DNA from 4 places in the Bradyrhizobium sp. Pa8 genome. Region 2 is predicted to be linked to each of the others. Evidence: predicted binding sites of a transcription regulator. Region 2 holds the regulator's gene; each other region holds the start of a gene.
The links. The regulator PhoB, encoded in region 2, activates phosphate uptake and scavenging genes when phosphate is short. The targets are predictions, from matches to a motif close to TGTCATNNANCTGTCAT.
Positions count from the first base shown of each region.

Region 1: a site for PhoB is predicted at 3,008-3,024, ahead of ACKWRH_RS18805 (DUF47 domain-containing protein). Genes of this name have one in related genera too.
Region 3: a site for PhoB is predicted at 2,632-2,648, ahead of ACKWRH_RS18225 (acetoacetate decarboxylase). Genes of this name have one in related genera too.
Region 4: a site for PhoB is predicted at 1,569-1,585, ahead of ugpB (sn-glycerol-3-phosphate ABC transporter substrate-binding protein UgpB). Genes of this name have one in related genera too.

Region 1 is NZ_CP176767.1:4,186,948-4,191,403, reverse strand. It holds gene ACKWRH_RS18820 (peptide chain release factor 3) at 1-834, opposite strand, end outside; gene sugE (quaternary ammonium compound efflux SMR transporter SugE) at 991-1,305, shown strand; gene ACKWRH_RS18810 (inorganic phosphate transporter) at 1,298-2,305, opposite strand; gene ACKWRH_RS18805 (DUF47 domain-containing protein) at 2,321-2,965, opposite strand; gene ACKWRH_RS18800 (branched-chain amino acid ABC transporter permease) at 3,122-4,090, opposite strand; gene ACKWRH_RS18795 (branched-chain amino acid ABC transporter permease) at 4,092-4,456, opposite strand, start outside.
Region 2 is NZ_CP176767.1:9,242,558-9,247,013, forward strand. It holds gene ACKWRH_RS43910 (aspartate aminotransferase family protein) at 1-606, opposite strand, end outside; gene ACKWRH_RS43915 (GcrA family cell cycle regulator) at 1,063-1,575, shown strand; gene phoB (phosphate regulon transcriptional regulator PhoB) at 1,813-2,520, opposite strand; gene phoU (phosphate signaling complex protein PhoU) at 2,535-3,251, opposite strand; gene pstB (phosphate ABC transporter ATP-binding protein PstB) at 3,263-4,084, opposite strand; gene pstA (phosphate ABC transporter permease PstA) at 4,081-4,456, opposite strand, start outside.
Region 3 is NZ_CP176767.1:4,078,965-4,083,420, forward strand. It holds gene ACKWRH_RS18210 (TadE/TadG family type IV pilus assembly protein) at 1-36, shown strand, start outside; gene ACKWRH_RS18215 (type 1 glutamine amidotransferase domain-containing protein) at 150-950, opposite strand; gene ACKWRH_RS18220 (patatin-like phospholipase family protein) at 1,417-2,592, opposite strand; gene ACKWRH_RS18225 (acetoacetate decarboxylase) at 2,814-3,596, shown strand; gene ACKWRH_RS18230 (transporter) at 3,711-4,456, shown strand, end outside.
Region 4 is NZ_CP176767.1:119,547-124,002, forward strand. It holds gene ACKWRH_RS00515 (organic hydroperoxide resistance protein) at 1-32, shown strand, start outside; gene ACKWRH_RS00520 (CaiB/BaiF CoA transferase family protein) at 216-1,418, shown strand; gene ugpB (sn-glycerol-3-phosphate ABC transporter substrate-binding protein UgpB) at 1,639-2,955, shown strand; gene ugpA (sn-glycerol-3-phosphate ABC transporter permease UgpA) at 3,004-3,885, shown strand; gene ugpE (sn-glycerol-3-phosphate ABC transporter permease UgpE) at 3,885-4,456, shown strand, end outside.

The DNA of each region.
Region 1 (4,456 bases), 4.5 Mb from region 2:
GAGACCTTCCAGGAGGTCGCCGACGCCGAAATTGCGCAACGCGCTGCCGAAATAGACCGGCGTCAGATGGCCCTCGCGAAAGGCGGCGAGTTCGAACGGTTTCGAAGCCTCGGTGACGAGCTCGAGCTCGTCCTTCACCGCGGAAACGTCGAGATTGGCATTGAGCTTGGCCAGCTCCGCGATCTCGATCTGCTGGGCCGCGCCGGTCTTGGCGCCGCCGCCTTCGAGCAGGCGTACGCCGCCATTGGCGACGTCATAGGTGCCGAGGAAATCGCGGCCGCGACCGACCGGCCAGGTCATCGGCGTGGTGTCGAGCGCCAGCGTCTTCTCGATCTCGTCGAGCAGCTCGAAGACGTCGCGGCTCTCGCGGTCCATCTTGTTGATGAAGGTGATGATCGGAATGTCGCGCAGGCGGCAGACCTCGAACAGCTTTCGGGTGCGCGCCTCGATGCCCTTGGCGGCGTCGATCACCATGACGGCGGAGTCGACGGCCGTGAGCGTACGGTAGGTGTCCTCCGAAAAGTCCTCGTGGCCCGGCGTGTCCAGGAGGTTGAACACAAGCCCCTCGAACTCGAAGGTCATGACCGAGGTCACGACCGAGATGCCGCGCTCGCGCTCGATCTTCATCCAGTCCGAACGGGTGTTGCGCCGCTCGCCCTTGGCCTTGACCTGGCCGGCGAGATTGATGGCGCCGCCGAACAACAGCAGCTTCTCGGTCAACGTGGTTTTGCCCGCGTCCGGGTGGGAGATGATCGCGAAGGTGCGCCGCCGCGCCACTTCGGTGGCAAGCGGGGAACGGGCCGGCGAGTCGGCTGATATGGCGATGTCGGACATGGCGGGAGCGTTTGGCAGGGAAAATGGGCCTGATCAAGCCTCATGTGGTGATTGCGGAGCCCTACGGCCAGCCCCATATCCGCTTTCGGGGAGGACGGCCTCCCCTCATCAGCATATCCGCCGCGGGGACGACCCTGCCTTGAATGGAGGGTCGTCATGGCCTGGAGCATCCTGTTCGTCGCCGGTCTTCTCGAGATTACCTGGGCGATCGGCCTGAAATACACCGAGGGTTTTACCAAGCTTGTTCCGTCCGTCATCACGCTCGTGGCGATGGCCGGCAGCGTCATCCTGCTCGGAATCGCGCTCAAATCGCTGCCCGTCGGAACCGCCTATGCGGTCTGGACCGGCATCGGCGCGGTCGGTACCGCCGCGCTTGGCATCATTCTGCTCGGCGAGCCGGCCACGGCGTTCCGCCTCGCCAGCATTGGGCTGATCGTCGCCGGCATCGCTGGGCTGAAATTCGTCACCTGACGAAAATCTGGACCGCCCACCAGGTCAGCGCCGCGACAATGGCCGAGGCCGGGATCGTGATCACCCAGGCATAGACGATCGAGCTCGCGACGTTCCAGCGCACCGCCGAGACGCGGCGGGCCGCGCCGACGCCGACGATCGCGCCGGTGATGGTGTGGGTGGTCGAGACGGGAACGCCGAGGAAGGTCGCCATGAACAGCGTCGCGGCGCCGCCGGTCTCGGCGCAAAAGCCCTGCATCGGCGTCAGCTTGGTGATGCGCAGGCCCATGGTGCGGACGATGCGCCAGCCGCCCATCAGCGTGCCCAGCGCCATCGCGGCCTGGCAGGACAGCACCACCCAGAACGGCACCGAGAATTCGCCGCCGAGATGCCCTTGCGAATACAGCAGCACGGCGATGATGCCCATGGTCTTCTGGGCGTCATTGCCGCCATGGCCCAGCGAATAGAGCGAGGCGGAGGCGAATTGCAGGATGCGGAAGGCACGATCGACCGCGAACGGCGTCGAGCGCACCGAGAGCCAGGACACAATCGCGACCAGCATCATCGCAAGCAGGAAACCGACCAGCGGCGACAGCACGATCGCAAGCACCGCCTTGGACAGGCCGCTCCACACAGCCGCCGAGATCCCCGCCTTGGCCATGCCGCCGCCGACGAGACCGCCGATCAGCGCATGTGAGGAGGAAGATGGGATGCCGAGCCCCCAGGTCACGAGATTCCAGACGATCGCGCCGACGAGCGCCGCGAAGATCACCTGGGCGTCGACCACCGCGGGATCGATGATGCCGGTGCCGATGGTCTGGGCAACATGCAGCCCGAACACCATGAAGGCGATGAAATTGAAGAACGCGGCCCAGAGCACCGCGAATTGCGGCCGCAGCACGCGGGTGGACACGATGGTCGCGATCGAATTGGCGGCGTCGTGCAGGCCGTTCAGGAAGTCGAACAGCAGCGCGACGGCGATCAAGCCGACGAGGACAGGAAGTCCGAGCGCAGCATCCACGGCGCGACCCCTGCCCTAAACTTGCTCGATGACGATGCTGTTGATCTCGTTCGCGACGTCGTCGAAACGGTCGGCCACCTTTTCGAGATGGTCGTAGATCTCGACGCCGACGATGAAATCCATCGCGCTGCCATCACGGTGCTTGAGAAACAGCTCCTTCAGCCCGATGTCATGGAGATCGTCGACCCGGCCCTCCAGCTTGCCCAGCTCTTCCGTGATCGCGGTCAGCATCGCGACGTTCGGGCCGATCGACTGCATCAGCGGCAACGCGCGCCCCACGAGATTGGCGCATTCGATCAGGAGCCCGCCAATCTCCCGCATCGGCGGCTCGAAGGTGCGGACCTCGAACAGCATCACGGCCTTGGCCGTCTGCTGCATCTGATCGATGGCGTCGTCCATCGAGGTGATCAGGTTCTTGATGTCGCCGCGGTCGAACGGCGTGATGAAGGTACGGCGCACCGCCGTCAGCACCTCACGGGTGATGTTGTCGGCGTCGTTCTCGAACTGGTTGACGCGCTGACAGTAGACCGGCGTCTCCTCGCCCCCGTTGAGCATGCCCTGGAGCGCGATCGAGCCCTGGATCACGGTCTGTGCATGGCGGTCGAACAGGTCGAAGAACCGTTCTTCCTTGGGAAGGAAAGCGCGAAACCATCGCATCATGGGGATAGGCTACCGGTTGGAAATGGCCCGGCCCGAACAGGCCGTCACAAAACTGTCATAGACCATTTCCGCTCCGCGCGCGTGTCATCTCACGCCCGTGGAGTCGGATCATCCACCGGATTCGCGTCCCAATGAAATTGGTGCGATATCAATGATTTAGAGCGAGCGCCGCAAGTAATGTGCGATTTCGCCGATGACGCCACCACGGAAGGTGAGCACGCAGATCACGAAGATCGAGCCCTGGATCACCGTCACCCACTGGCCGAAGCCTGCCAGATATTGCTGCATGGCGATGATCGCAAAGGCGCCGACCACGGGACCGAAAATGGTGCCGAGACCGCCGACCAACGTCATCAGCACGACCTCGCCCGACATCGACCAGTGCACATCGGTGAGCGAGGCGTTCTGCGCCACGAACACTTTCAGCGAACCGGCGAAGCCGGCCAGCGTGCCCGACAGGACGAACGCCAGGAACTTGTACTGGTCGGTCCGGTAGCCGAGCGAGATCGCGCGCGGCTCGTTCTCGCGGATCGCCTTCAGCACCTCGCCGAACGGCGAGTTGATGATGCGGTAGATCAGCAGGAAGCCGGCGAGGAAGCCGACCAGCACGACATAATAGAGCACCGTCGGCTTCGAGAGATCGAACACGCCGAACATGCGCCCCTGCGGAATGCCCTGGATGCCGTCCTCACCATGGGTGAATGGCGCCTGGAGGTAGATGAAGTAAAGCAGCTGCGACAGCGCCAGCGTGATCATCGAGAAGTAGATGCCCTGGCGGCGGATCGAGATGTAGCCAGTAATGAGCGAGAGCCCGAAAGCCGCGACGATTCCGACGAGGATGCCGAGCTCCGGCGGCAGCGCCCACACCTTCAGCGCATGCGCGCTGCAGTAGCCCGCGGTGCCTAGGAACATCGCGTGGCCGAACGACAGCAAGCCGCCATAGCCGATCAGGAGGTTGAACGCACAGGCAAGCAGCGCGAAGCACAGCGCCTGCATCACGAAGAACGGGTAGATGCCGCTGAATGGCACTGCGGCCAGCAGCAGTGCCATCACGACGAATACGATCATCTCGTCTCGAATGGCGCGCGGGGTCACCGGCAAAGTGTCGTCTGTCAAGGCTGTCATATCAGGCCGCCCTTCCCGTCAATCCCGTTGGCTTCACCAAGAGCACCAGCACCATCAGCACGAACACGACGGTGTTGGAGGCCTCGGGGTAGAAATACTTGGTCAGGCCCTCGATCACACCGAGCGCAAAGCCGGTGATGATGGAGCCCATGATCGATCCCATGCCGCCGATCACGACCACCGCGAACACGACGATGATGAGGTCGGCGCCCATCAAGGGGCGCACCTGGTTGATCGGCGCCGAGAGCACGCCCGCGAGCGCCGCAAGGCCAACGCCAAGACCGTAGGTCAGCGTGATCATGCGCGGCACGTTGATGCCGAAGGCGCGGACCAGTGTCGGATTCTCAGTGGCGGCGCGCAGGTAGG
Region 2 (4,456 bases):
CCTCAGGAAGGCGGGCGTTGCTGAACGCACGCCGCCCTCGCCCTGGATCGGCTCGATCAGGATGCCGGCGGTCTGCGGACCGATCGCCTTCTTGACGGCTTCGATGTCGCCATGCGGGACCTGGTCGAAACCGTCCATCGGCGGGCCGAACCCCTCGAGATATTTTGCCGATCCGGTCGCGGCGAGCGTTGCCAGCGTGCGGCCGTGGAAGGCGCCTTCGAAGGTGATGATGCGGTAACGTTCCGGATGACCCTTCGAGAAGTGATGATGGCGGACCAGCTTGATCACACCTTCCAGCGCTTCAGCGCCGGAATTGCAGAAGAACACGAAGTCCGCGAAGCTTTCGTTGCACAGACGCGCGGCAAGCTTCTCGCCGTCCGGGCTCTGGAACAGGTTCGACATGTGCCAGAGTTTGGTGGCCTGCTCCTGCAACGCCTTGACCAACGCAGGATGAGCATGGCCGAGCGCATTCACCGCCACGCCCGAGGTGAAATCGAGATAGCGATCGCCGTTGGTCGCAATCAGCCAGCAGCCTTCGCCGCGCTCGAAACCGAGGTCGGACCTGGCGAAAACGGGGAGCAAATGCGGCGCTGCGCTGTTAGTCATGACGATCACTTGAATGTTGCGGACGGCGTGAGCGTGCATTGCGCAACGCACCATTGACCGGCCCGGAAAACGAAACGTGCCGCCTTTTAAGGGCGGCACGCCCGACTATCTTATGCCTGGTGAAACCGGTGTCAATGCCGCCCGGAAAGCCTCGCGAAACGCAGAATCCGTAGTCTTGCGGTGGCGATTTTGCGTGTTTCCGCCACGGAACATGTGGAAGCGAGTCGGCGGACTCTTGCGCGTGAGTCACGCCATATTGTAGCGTTTGGCTTGTCAGATACGACATCTCGTGCAGCAGTTCTGATCCTCTAAGTCCTCATGTACCGGCGTAAGCGTTCGGGCGCATCTGGTGCGCCCGGCGAGCCTTAAGGGATTCTGGCGGCACGGGTTTTTCGAAGCTTAGGCATTCGCCGTGCGGCCGCCAGGATGGCAGGCGCCGGCGAAGGAAAGGGTGCAATGACCGTTTTGACCTGGTCGGATGATCGCGTCGAGCAGCTGAAAAAGCTCTGGGAGGCCGGACTTTCGGCCAGCCAGATCGCCGCTGAACTCGGCAATGTGACCCGCAATGCCGTGATCGGCAAAGTGCACCGGCTCGGCCTGTCGGGCCGCGCCAAGAGCCCTTCATCGGCAGCGCCCCGGCCGCGCAAGGCGCGCCCCGCCCAGCACATGATGCGGGTGACCCGGCCGATCGCACGCGGCAACACCGCGCTGGCGCAGGCCTTCGAAGTCGAGGTCGAGGCCGAACCGGTCACCTACGACAACGTCGTGCCGATGAGCCAGCGGCTGTCGCTGCTGGAGCTGAACGAGGCCACCTGCCACTGGCCGGTCGGCGATCCCTCGAGCCCGGATTTCTTCTTCTGCGGCGGCAAGGCGCTCTCAGGCCTGCCCTACTGCGCCCAGCACTCGCGCGTGGCGTATCAGCCCGCGGCCGATCGCCGGCGCGCGCCGGCGAAGCCGGGTCCGCGCTGAGTTATCGGAATTCACTGATTGCCAAGACGGCGCCGTCACGCGATGACGGCTCCAATGACTCGGTGTCATCCCCGCGAACGCGGGGATCCATAACCACAGGGCGCAGTTGTTGCGCGAGATGGTCACTTCGAGTCTTCGCCAAACCACGTCCTGTGGTTATGGGTCCCGGGCTCGCGCTGCGCGCGCCCCGGGACGACGGCTGAGCCGCAGCTCGCTAAAACCAACACCCGCTAAAGCTTACGCCTGCTCCGCCTTCGCAAAGCGATCGTCCAGTGCGTAGCCCGCGCCGCGGACGGTGCGGATCGGGTCCTGCTCGCGGCCGAGATTGAGCAGCTTGCGCAGGCGGCCGATATGGACGTCGACGGTGCGCTCGTCGATGTAGATGTCACGACCCCAGACGCTGTCGAGCAGCTGCTCGCGCGAGAATACGCGGCCGGGATGCTCCAGGAAGAACTCCAGCAGGCGATATTCGGTCGGACCGAGATCGATCGGCCGGCCCGAGCGCGCCACGCGGCGCTTGTCGCGGTCGAGCTCGATGTCGCCATAGGCGAGCACGGTGGCGAGCCGCTCCGGGCTGGCGCGCCTGAGCAGGCCCTTCACGCGTGCCAGCAGCTCCGGCACCGAGAACGGCTTGACGATGTAGTCGTCGGCGCCGGTCGCAAGACCCCGCACCCGCTCGCTCTCCTCGCCGCGCGCGGTGAGCATGATAATCGGGAGCTGCTTGGTCTCGGGCCGGGTGCGCAGCCGCCGGCACAGCTCGATGCCGGAAAGGCCCGGCAGCATCCAGTCGAGCACGATCAAATCAGGGATGTGCTCCTTGAGGCGGGTGTCGGCATCGTCGCCGCGCATCACCGTCTCGACGTCATAGCCGTCGCCTTCGAGGTTGTAGCGGAGAAGCTCGGTGAGAGCTTCCTCGTCCTCAACCACCATAATGCGTGCGCCCATGGTGTCGTCGCTCCTTAAGTGTTCGGGACCGTCGTGGCGAAGGTCGTCATGTCGCCCTTCGGCCGCTTGTCGGTGATCGCGTGGCCCTCGATCATGTAGAACACGGTCTCGGCAATGTTGGTGGCGTGGTCACCGATGCGCTCGATGTTCTTGGCGCAGAACATCAGGTGGATGCAGAACGAGATGTTGCGTGGATCCTCCATCATGTAGGTGAGAAGCTCGCGGAACAGCGAGGTGCAGATGGCATCGACTTCCTCGTCGCCCTTCCACACCGCCATCGCCGCCGGCAGATCGTGCGCGGCATAGGCGTCCAGCACCGACTTGACCTGCTGCTGCACGAGGTCGGTCATGTGCTCCAGGCCGCGGAACAGCTTGAGCGGATGGAAATCGGTCTCCAGCGCCGCGACGCGTTTGCCCATATTCTTGGCGAGGTCGCCGATCCGCTCGAGATCGGTCGCGACGCGCATGGCGCCGACGATCTCGCGCAGATCGACCGCCATCGGCTGGCGGCGCGCGATGGTGAGCACGGCGCGCTCCTCGATCTTCTTCTGAAGCGCATCGAGCTCGGCGTCGATGGTCACGACGCGCTGGCCGAGCGCGACGTCGCGGCGGATCAGCGCGTCGACGGAGTCGACGATCATGCGCTCGGCGATGCCGCCCATCTCGGCGACCAGGCGCGTGAGCTCCTGGAGGTCGGTGTCGAAGGCCTTTGCGGTATGTTCAGAACCCATGTTCCGTCTCCTCAGCCGAACCGGCCGGTGATGTAATCCTGCGTGCGCCGGTCGGTCGGCGACGTGAAGATCTTGCTGGTGTCGTCGAACTCGATCAGCTCGCCGAGATACATGAAGGCGGTCTTGTCGGAGACGCGCGCCGCCTGCTGCATGTTGTGGGTGACGATCGCGATCGTGTAGTTCTCGGACAGCTCCTGGATCAGCTCCTCGACCTTGGCGGTCGAGATCGGGTCGAGCGCCGAGCAGGGCTCGTCGAACAAGATCACCTCGGGCCGCACCGCGACCGTGCGGGCGATGCAGAGGCGTTGCTGCTGGCCGCCGGAGAGCGACAGGCCGGAGGCGTTGAGCTTGTCCTTGACCTCGTTCCACAGCGCGCCGCCGCGCAGCGCCTTCTCGACGCGGTCGTCCATCTCGGACTTCGAGATCTTCTCGTAGAGACGGATGCCGAAGGCAATGTTCTCGTAGATCGTCATCGGGAACGGCGTCGGCTTCTGGAACACCATGCCGACGCGGGCGCGCAGCAGATTGAGGTCCAGCTTGGGGTCGAGGATGTTGGTCTGGTCGAGCATGAGCTGACCCGTGACGCGCTGGCCCGGATAGAGGTCGTACATCCGGTTGAAGATGCGCAGCAGGGTGGACTTGCCGCAGCCCGACGGGCCGATGAACGCCGTGACGCGGTTGGTGCCGAGCGCCAGATTGATGTTCTTCAGCGCGTGGTGCTCGCCATAGTAGAAGTTGAGGTTGCGAACCGTCACCTTGGCGGGCGCCTCGGGCAGCGGCTGCGAGCCGTGCTGAACGGCGGGCGTACTGACGGAAACAGACATTTCGCTCATTTTGCAGTCCTCTCGGCGCTAAGAATGCGCGCGCCAATGTTCAGGGCAAGCACGGTCAAAGTGATCAGCAAGGCGCCGCTCCAAGCGAGCTGCTTCCAGTAGGCGTAGGGGCTCTGCACGAAGTTGTTGATGGTAACCGGCAGGTTCGCCATCGTCTTGTTCAGGCCGAGGCTGAAGAACTGGTTCGACAGCGCGGTGAAAAGCAGCGGCGCGGTCTCGCCGGCGACGCGGGCGGTGGCCAGCATCACGCCGGTGATGAGGCCGGAGCGCGCGGCGCGATAAGCGATGCGCTTGATCACCAGCGAGCGCGGCAGGCCGAGCGCGGACGCCGCCTCGCGCAGCGCGTTCGGCACCAGCAGCAGCATGTCCTCG
Region 3 (4,456 bases), 4.4 Mb from region 2:
ACCTGCGTGCAGCACTTGCAGCAGAAGACCTGTTAGTTTCACGGAACGCGGTCGAAGCCGGATGCCGCTGAGGCAAGCTTCTGTCCCGATTTCCTCCCGGCCCCTGTGCGCAATTGCGCACCAGGCCGGGATGACATTGGGGTGAACGCTTACGCCGCCACGGTGGCGCGGTCGAGCGCTGCGATCAGCTTTGCCGCGATGGGATGGTCGGACCGCGGATTTTGGCCGGTGATCAGCTCGCGGTCCTCGACCACGTAAGGCTCGAAATCGACGGCGCTTCTGCTGACCTCGGCACCTGCAGCTCCCAGCGCGTCCGGCATGGTGAAGTAGATCTTGCCGTGCAGGAACTGCTCCTCGATCGGTATCTCTTCCGAGGCGGTGAACACCGTCATCTTGTATCCCGCATATTGCCAGCCCTTGCCCAGCTCCGCGATCTTGGCCTTGTCGCCGGCGATCAGGGCGGCGCGATAGGCCTTGGCGTCGGGCAGGGCGGCCAGCGTCGCGATCGGCCCGTGGCAGAGCAGCGCGGTGATCTTCTTCCGTTCATGGAAATATCGCAGGATCTTGCCGAGCTCGGCATCCTGCATGAGGTCGACGACCGGCCCCTGGCCGCCGGGAACGAAGACGGCGACATAGCCGTCCAATCCCTCCTCCACGATCGCGCGCAACGTGTGCACGTTGGTCATCGCCGGGTCCTTGTCGAAGAAGTCGCGTCCCCGCCGGTAGGCCTTCTCGTCGCCGCCGAAATGGGCCGCATGATCGGAGGCGGGATCGATGTACGGTTGCTTGCCGTTCGGCGTGGCCAGCACCACCTCGTAACCGGCATCGACCAAGGCCATCGCGGGCACGACGGTCTCGTTGAGATATTGGCCGGTCGGCCCGGTGCCGCCGCCCTGGATCTCGATACGGGTGGCATTGGAGCCGACGACGAGCACTTTTCCTTTGGACATGGAATCTCCTGCGATTTGCTTGATCGTTTTGCGGTTAGAACTTCATAACAATCCGCCCGACGCGAACGGCAACCTGCCGCGACGACCGTTCTGGCGTTTCAAGCAACGACTGGAGCAGATCGAGCGGAGCACGCCGCTTCGCTCCGCAAGCTCGCCCCGAAGGCTCCTGCGGAGGGAATAATCTGTCGCTGTCGAAGAAGTAAGCGGCTTCGCTGATGGCGCGCAAGCCAGCCTCCCAACGTCATTCCGCGCGCAACTTAGGGGATGCGGCGCAATCTGACCATGTGGCGCGATCGGCCTAGAGCGGATGCATCGTGCGATTTTGCAATGATGCCATCATGCTCCTGTTTTGCCCGACGAGTCAAATTGCTTCGGGAAAGCGTAAGTCGTTGATCCGCCACGCCCCGGCTACTGTGCATGGGGTTGTTTTCGCAGTTTTTGTTTGGAGCAGCCCGCGCGCGGCGCTTTACGCGCTCTCGGTCTCCCGGTGCACGTCGTGCACCACGAGGCCCATGCCTTCCTCGGGCATCTTGATCCAGTCGCGGCGCTTCAGCGTGCGCTTGGTGTCCTCGTAGCCGCTTGTCCAGTGCTCGCGCATCGAGGTGCCCGAGAATTCGTGGTCCTTGGCGTCGCCCTCATAGGCCTTCTGCTGGTAGATCAGGTGCAGGATCGCGATCTCGGGCATGTTGCGCAGGCTCGCCTTGAGCTGGCGATCCTCGTCGGAGAGTTGCTCGTCCGGGATTTTCGCCAGTGCCTTGTAGAGCAGAACCTTGAGGTTGTGGGTGCGGCGATAGACGTCGGTGTTGTGGCGCGTGCGCGAGGAATACATGATGTCCTTGTGGCGGGCCATCACGTCCTGGATCGAGCGCGGCAGCACGCCCCGCGCGCTGAACAGGTCGACCTGGAACACCAGCGAGTTGAGCGCATCCTCCTGGTCGAGCAGATGCTGCAGCGGCGTGTTGGAGACGATGCCGCCGTCCCAGAAATGATCGGTGCCGATCCGCACCATCGGCAGCGCCGGGGGCAGGGCGCCGGAGGCCATGATGTGCTCCGGCTCGATCTCGTCATGGGAATTGTCGAAATAGATGAAGTTGCCCGAGAGCACGTTGACCGCGCCGACCGCGAAGCGGACCTTCTTCTCGTTGATGAGATCGAAGTCGACGAGCTCCAGCAGGCTCTCCTTCAGCGGCATCGTGTCGTAATAGCTGGTGGCGGTGCGCGCGCCGACCGGGCTGAACCAGGGATTGACCTGGTGCGGGGTGAAGAAGCCGGGCTGGCCCATCGCCGACGTCATCCACGCACTGGTGAGATTGCGCCACTGGCGGAAGATGTCGCCGTCGGGCGTGTAATGCCAGATCTTGCGGTTGGTGATGCGCTCCCAGAAGATGCGCAGCGCTTCCAGCCGCTTCTCCGGCTTGTTGCCGGCGATGATGGCAGAATTGATTGCACCGATCGAGACGCCGCAGACCCAGTCGGGCTCGATGCCGGCTTCGTGCAGCGCCTGGTAGACGCCGGCCTGGTAGGCGCCGAGTGCGCCGCCGCCTTGCAGCACCAGCGCGACGCGGTCGCAGCGTTCGGGGCGCCAGCCCCGTGCGGGAGGCTGATGCGTCTGATGAGCCGGTTGCGACGTGCGGGCGTCCATGGGGGCCTCCTAGCGTGGACCAAACGATTGCGTCCGGCAGTGACGGCGTGATGACAATTTCAGCGCCGATGCATCGTCTGCATGCAGGTCAACCGCAGCGGGAATGGCGGGAGGTCGTGCGCCTGACGGAAATCCTTCACATCGCAGTCAATGACGGCGGCTAGCAATTTGCGGGTCCAGGCCTGACGCCGCCGGGCGGGCATCACACACAGGAGATCAGGATGCGCAGGGAAGACGTGCTGAGACTTCCGTCCATGCCGGCGGCGGGGCCGAGCTATCCGGCCGGGCCCTATCGCTTCGTCAACCGGGAATTCCTCGTCATCACCTACGAGACCGATCCGGAGCTGATCCGCGCCGGCCTGCCTGAGCCGCTGGAGCCGATCGACCAGCCGATCGTGCATTACGAATGGATCAAGATGCCGGACTCCTCCGGCTTCGGCAGCTACACCGAATCCGGGCTCGTCATCCCCGCGCGCCTCAACGGCGAGGAGGTCAATTTCGTCTCGCAGATGTATCTCGACGACGATCCGCCGATCGCGGCGGGCCGCGAGATCTGGGGCTTTCCCAAGAAATACGCCCATCCCAAGCTCGAGATCGTCAAGGACACGCTGACGGGCACGCTGGAATATGCCGGCCAGCTCGTCGCCATGGGCACGATGGGCTACAAGCACGAGAGCATGGCCGGCAACGGCGATCGCACCCGTGCGACGCTGTCGAAGACGCAGATCAATCTGAAGATGATCCCGGGCGTCGACGGCCGTCTCGAAGTCTGTCAGCTCGTCGCGATCAACCTCATCGACATCGTGCCGAAGGGCTCCTGGATGGGGCCCGGCCGGCTGCATCTGGTGCCGCATGTCAACGCGCCGGTCGCGGATTTCCCGGTTCGCCGCTGCCTGGGCGCGCACCATTACATCGCCGATCTCACGCTGCCGTTCGGCCGCGTCGTGCACGACTACGTCAAGGAGGCCGAGGCGGTGGCGGCGACGGGGCTGGCCGCGGAGTAGGCGGCACCATCATCAAACTGTAACAAAGCCGTAATTGAGTACCCGTGAGAGGTCCGGAAGATGCCGTCAGCCATCATCCGGAAGCGGGGCATTTGTTGACGGTTGGGGTTGGCCATGGCTGAGCCGGCGAAGCTTGTCAGCGCGATATCGGATTCCGTGCCCGCGATTCCCGGCCTGGTCTGGGCGTTCCGGCTGCATGGTGACGGCAGTGCCGAGGCGCTGCCGATCGACCGGCCGATCGAGTTCAGCCATGACGGCCGGCTCTGGCTGCATTTCAACCTGACCGATGCGCGCGCACGGCCCTGGATCGCGGCGTCGCAGCTGCCGCCGCTCGCGCGCGACCTCCTGCTGTCCAACGACACCTTCCAGCAGCTTCACGTCATCGACCATTGCGTCTACGGCGTCTTCTCCGATCTCGTGCGCGACATCGACAGCGCGACGGAAGAGACCGCGTTCCTGCGTTTCGCCATGACCGAGCATCTTCTCGTCAGCGGCCGGCATCAGGCGCTGTGCTCGGCCGATGCGACGCGCCGCGTGCTCGAAGGCGGCTACCGCGTCGATAACGTCGCCCATCTCCTGGAAAAGATTGTCGACGAGGTCGCCGACACGCTGGACCGGATGGCGGACAAGCTCGGCCAGGAGGTCGACGACATCGAGGAACGGATTTTGGCCGACGACGCCAAGCCGGAGATGCGCCGCAATCTCGGTCGGCTGCGCCGGACCTGCGTCAGGTTGCATCGCCAGCTCACCGGCCTGCGCGTGCTGTTCCACCGCCTCGATCAGAAGAACACCGATCATCTCGCGCCGGCCTTGCGCATTCACGCCGGCAAGCTGGCGCAGAGGCTGGACGGGCTCGATCA
Region 4 (4,456 bases), 420 kb from region 2:
GCAATGTCGACGTTCGCCTGACGGTCGTCTGATCAAACGGCGGATTGGCTGGCCCGAGATCCCCCTCGGGCCGGCCGCTTCCCTCTGTTTTGTTGTTTTGCCACGCCGCGGGATTGCACGGCGGCACCGCATACGCCCCTACGCACCAAGCCATTGCTGGCGCAAAAAAACCTCGCTAGGCCTGTGATCAATGATCGACACAGGGAAGCGAAGGCATGACTGAAGCCGTTTTGGGCGCAATGAGCGGACTGCGCGTCATCGATCTCACGCGCGTGCTCGGCGGTCCCTACTGCACCCAGATCCTCGCCGACCACGGCGCCGACGTGATCAAGGTCGAGCCGCCCGCCGGCGACGAGGTGCGCGACTGGGGCCCTCCGTTCCACGAGGAAGACGCGGCCTATTTCATCGGCATCAACCGCAACAAGCGCTCGATCGGCCTCGACCTCGCCTCCGAAGGGGGCCGCATCGTGCTGTTGAAGATGCTCGAGACCGCCGACGTCCTGATCGAGAATTTCAAGCCGGGCACGCTGGAGAAATGGGGCATCGGCAACGATGTGCTCAGCAAGAAATTCCCGCGGCTCGTGCATTGCCGGATCTGCGGCTTCGGCGCCGACGGTCCGCGCGGCGGCAATCCCGGCTATGACGCCATCATCCAGGCGATGACCGGCATGATCGCGGCGACCGGTTCGCCCGAGAGCGGACCGATGCGGATCGGCGTGCCGCTGGTCGACATCACTACCGGCCTCTATGCGGCGATCGGCATCCTGATGGCGCTGTCGGAGCGGCAGCGCTCGGGCCAGGGCCAGTTCCTGGAGACGACGCTCTACGAGACCGGCCTTGCCATCATGCATCCGCACACCGCGAATTATTTCATGCACGGCAAGCCGCCGTCGCTCACCGGCAACGAGCATCCCAACCTCGTGCCTTACGCGATCTTCCCGACCAAGACCGACAACATCTTCATCGGCGTCGGCAATGACGGCACCTTCCGCAAGCTCGCCAAGGAGATCGGCAAGCCGGAGCTCGGCACCGATCCGCGTTTTGCCCGCAACAGGGACCGCATCGCCAATCGCGAGGCGCTGCGGGCCGAGTTGGCCGCCGTGTTCAGCCAGCACGAGGCCGAACCGCTGTGCAATCGCCTGCTCGCCGCCGGCCTGCCCGCCGGTCCCGTGCAGAAGATCGACCAGGCCTTGACCAACGCGCACACGATCGCCCGCGGCGATGTCATCGAGAAGGACTGGTACAAGGGCGTGGCCTCGCCGATCCGGCTCGATCGCAGCAAGCCGAGCCTGCGCCGCCTGCCGCCGAAATTCAGCCAGCACTCCCAGGAGGTGCTGGGCGAGTTCGGCTACTCCAAATCGGAGATCGACGCGATGGTCGAACAGGGCACCGTCTGCGGCCCCGAGCGCAAGCGCTAAACGCCCTCGCCGCTTCACCCGAGCAAATGCCGCACTGCGGCGCGGGCACGCATGTGCACCGCGAACGGAGGAGGCTGCGCGCTCGGCATTCGCCTATTTGACGGCTTCCCTTTTGGCCGCGCTTGCTGCTTTCGTTTCTCCCGCTTACACAGTCATGTGAACGTCATATGGCGCTGCTAGCGCAAGCGCTTCTTTTTGACGGCCAAGGGAGGTTTACTTGATGGCTCTTCGACACTTTGGGGCGGCTGCCGCAGTTGCAATCACGATCGGCATGGGCGCATCGCCGGCCTTGGCCGTGACCGAAATCCAGTGGTGGCACGCGATGACCGGCGCCAACAACGACGTCATCGTCAAGCTCGCCACCGACTTCAACGCCTCGCAGACCGACTACAAGGTGATCCCGACCTACAAGGGCAACTATCCCGATACGATGAACGCCGGCATCGCGGCGTTCCGCGCCGGCAACGCCCCGCACATCATGCAGGTGTTCGAAGTCGGCACCGCGACCATGATGGCGGCGACCGGCGCCGTAAAGCCCGTCTACAAGCTGATGGCCGAGGCCGGCGAGAAGTTCGACCCCAAGATCTACCTGCCCGCCATCACCGGCTACTATTCGACCTCGAAGGGCGAGATGCTGTCCTTCCCGTTCAACTCGTCGTCGACCGTCATGTGGGTCAACCTCGACGAGCTCAAGAAGGCGAACGTCGAGATCCCCAAGACCTGGCCCGAAACGTTCGAGGCCGCCAAGAAGCTGAAGGCTGCGGGTCATGACACCTGCGGCTTCTCCGGCTCCTGGGTCACCTGGGTCAATCTCGAGCAGCTCTCCGCCTGGCACAACGTGCCGCTCGCCAGCAAGGCCAACGGCCTCGACGGCTTCGACACCGTGCTGGAGTTCAACGGCCCGCTCCAGGTCAAGCATCTCGAAACCCTGGTCGAGCTGCAGAAGAACAAGACCTACGACTATGCCGGCCGCACCAACACCGGCGAAGGCCGCTTCACCTCGGGTGAATGCCCGATCTACCTGACCTCGTCGGCGTTCTTCGGCAACGTCAAGGCGCAGGCCAAGTTCAACTTCACCGCCGTGCCGATGCCTTATTATCCGGACGCCAAGGGCGCGCCGCAGAACTCGATCATCGGCGGCGCCTCGCTCTGGGTCATGGGCGGCAAGTCGGCCGAGGAATACAAGGGCGTCGCGAAATTCCTGACCTTCCTCTCGGACACCGATCGCCAAGTCTACATCCACAAGGCCTCGGGCTATCTGCCGATCACCAAGGCGGCCTACGCCAAGGCGAAGGAAGAAGGTTTCTACAAGGATCAGCCCTATCTCGAGACCCCGCTGCTCGAACTGACCAACAAGGAGCCGACCGAGAATTCGCGCGGCTTGCGTCTCGGCAACATGGTTCAGCTGCGTGACGTCTGGTCGGAAGAGATCGAGCAGGCGCTGGCCGGCAAGAAGACCGCCAAGCAGGCGCTCGACGCCGCCGTCGAGCGCGGCAACACGATGCTGCGTCAGTTCGAAAAGACCGCCGTCAAGTAAGGCGATGAGCGGCAGGCCGGTAAGCCGGCCTGCCGCTCAGCTGACATCATGCAAAAGCAAGCCATTTTCCAATCAAAGCTATTGCCCTACGCGCTGGTTGCGCCGCAGCTCGCGATCGTCCTGATATTCTTCTACTGGCCTGCCCTGCAGGCGGTGATCCAGTCCTTCCTGCTCCAGGATGCCTTCGGTCTCTCGAGCACCTTTGTCTGGTTCGAAAATTACATCGAGCTGTTCAAGGACCCCGCCTATTTCGAGGCGATCGTCCGGACCTTCTTCTTCTCGTTCGCGATCGCCGTGTCGTCGCTGTCGTTCGCGCTGCTGCTCGCCGTGATGGCCGACAAGCCGCTGCGCGGCTCGATGCTGTACCGCACGCTGCTGATCTGGCCCTATGCAGTCGCGCCGCCCGTCGTCGGCGTGCTCTGGATCTTCATGCTGCATCCTTCGCTCGGCGTGCTGTCGCGCTATCTGCGCAACCTGGGCGTCGACTGGAATCCGCTGCTCGACGGCAACCAGGCGGCTGGGCTGATCATCCTCGCCGCCGCCTGGAAGCAGATCTCCTATAATTTCCTGTTCTTCCTCGCCGGCCTGCAGGCCATCCCCCGAAGCGTGTTCGAGGCCGCCGCGATCGACGGCGCCCGCCCGATGCGGCGGTTCTGGACCGTGACCTTCCCGCTGCTGTCGCCCACGATCTTCTTCCTGCTGGTCGTCAACATCGTCTACGCCTTCTTCGACACCTTCGGCATCATCGACACCATGACCCGCGGCGGTCCCGGTACATCGACGGTCACGCTGGTCTACAAGGTCTATTCCGACGGCCTGCTCGGCGGCAATCTCGGCAGCTCGGCGGCGCAATCGGTGATCCTGATGGTCATGGTCATCGTGCTGACGGGAATCCAGTTCCGCTTCGTCGAACGCAAGGTGACCTACTGATGGTCGAGGAAGAGGGCTTTCGGCGCTACGTCGCCCACGCCATTCTCTGGATCGGGATCGCAATCGTCGCATTCCCGGTCTACATCGCGATCGTCGCCTCGACCCAGGACAACGCGCTGATCGCGAACGGGCAGATGTCGCTGCTGCCGGGTGGGCATTTCTTCGAGGTCTACTACCAGACCATCTTCGTCGGCACGAGCGGCTCGACCCGCGAGCCCGTCGGCAACATGATGCTGAACTCGCTGGTGATGGCGCTGGCAATCGCGATCGGCAAGATCGCGATCTCGATCATCTCGGCCTATGCGATCGTGTATTTCCGCTTTCCGTTCCGGATGGCGATCTTCTGGATCATCTTCATCACGTTGATGCTGCCGGTCGAGGTGCGTATCTACCCGACCTACAAGATCGTTGCCGATCTGCACATGCTCGACAGCTATGCCGGCCTCGCGCTGCCGCTGATTGCGTCGGCCACCGCGACGCTGCTGTTCCGCCAGTTCTTCATGACCGTGCCGGACGAGTTGCTGGAGGCCTCGCGCATCGACGGTGCCGGCCCCTTGCGTTTCTTCTGGGA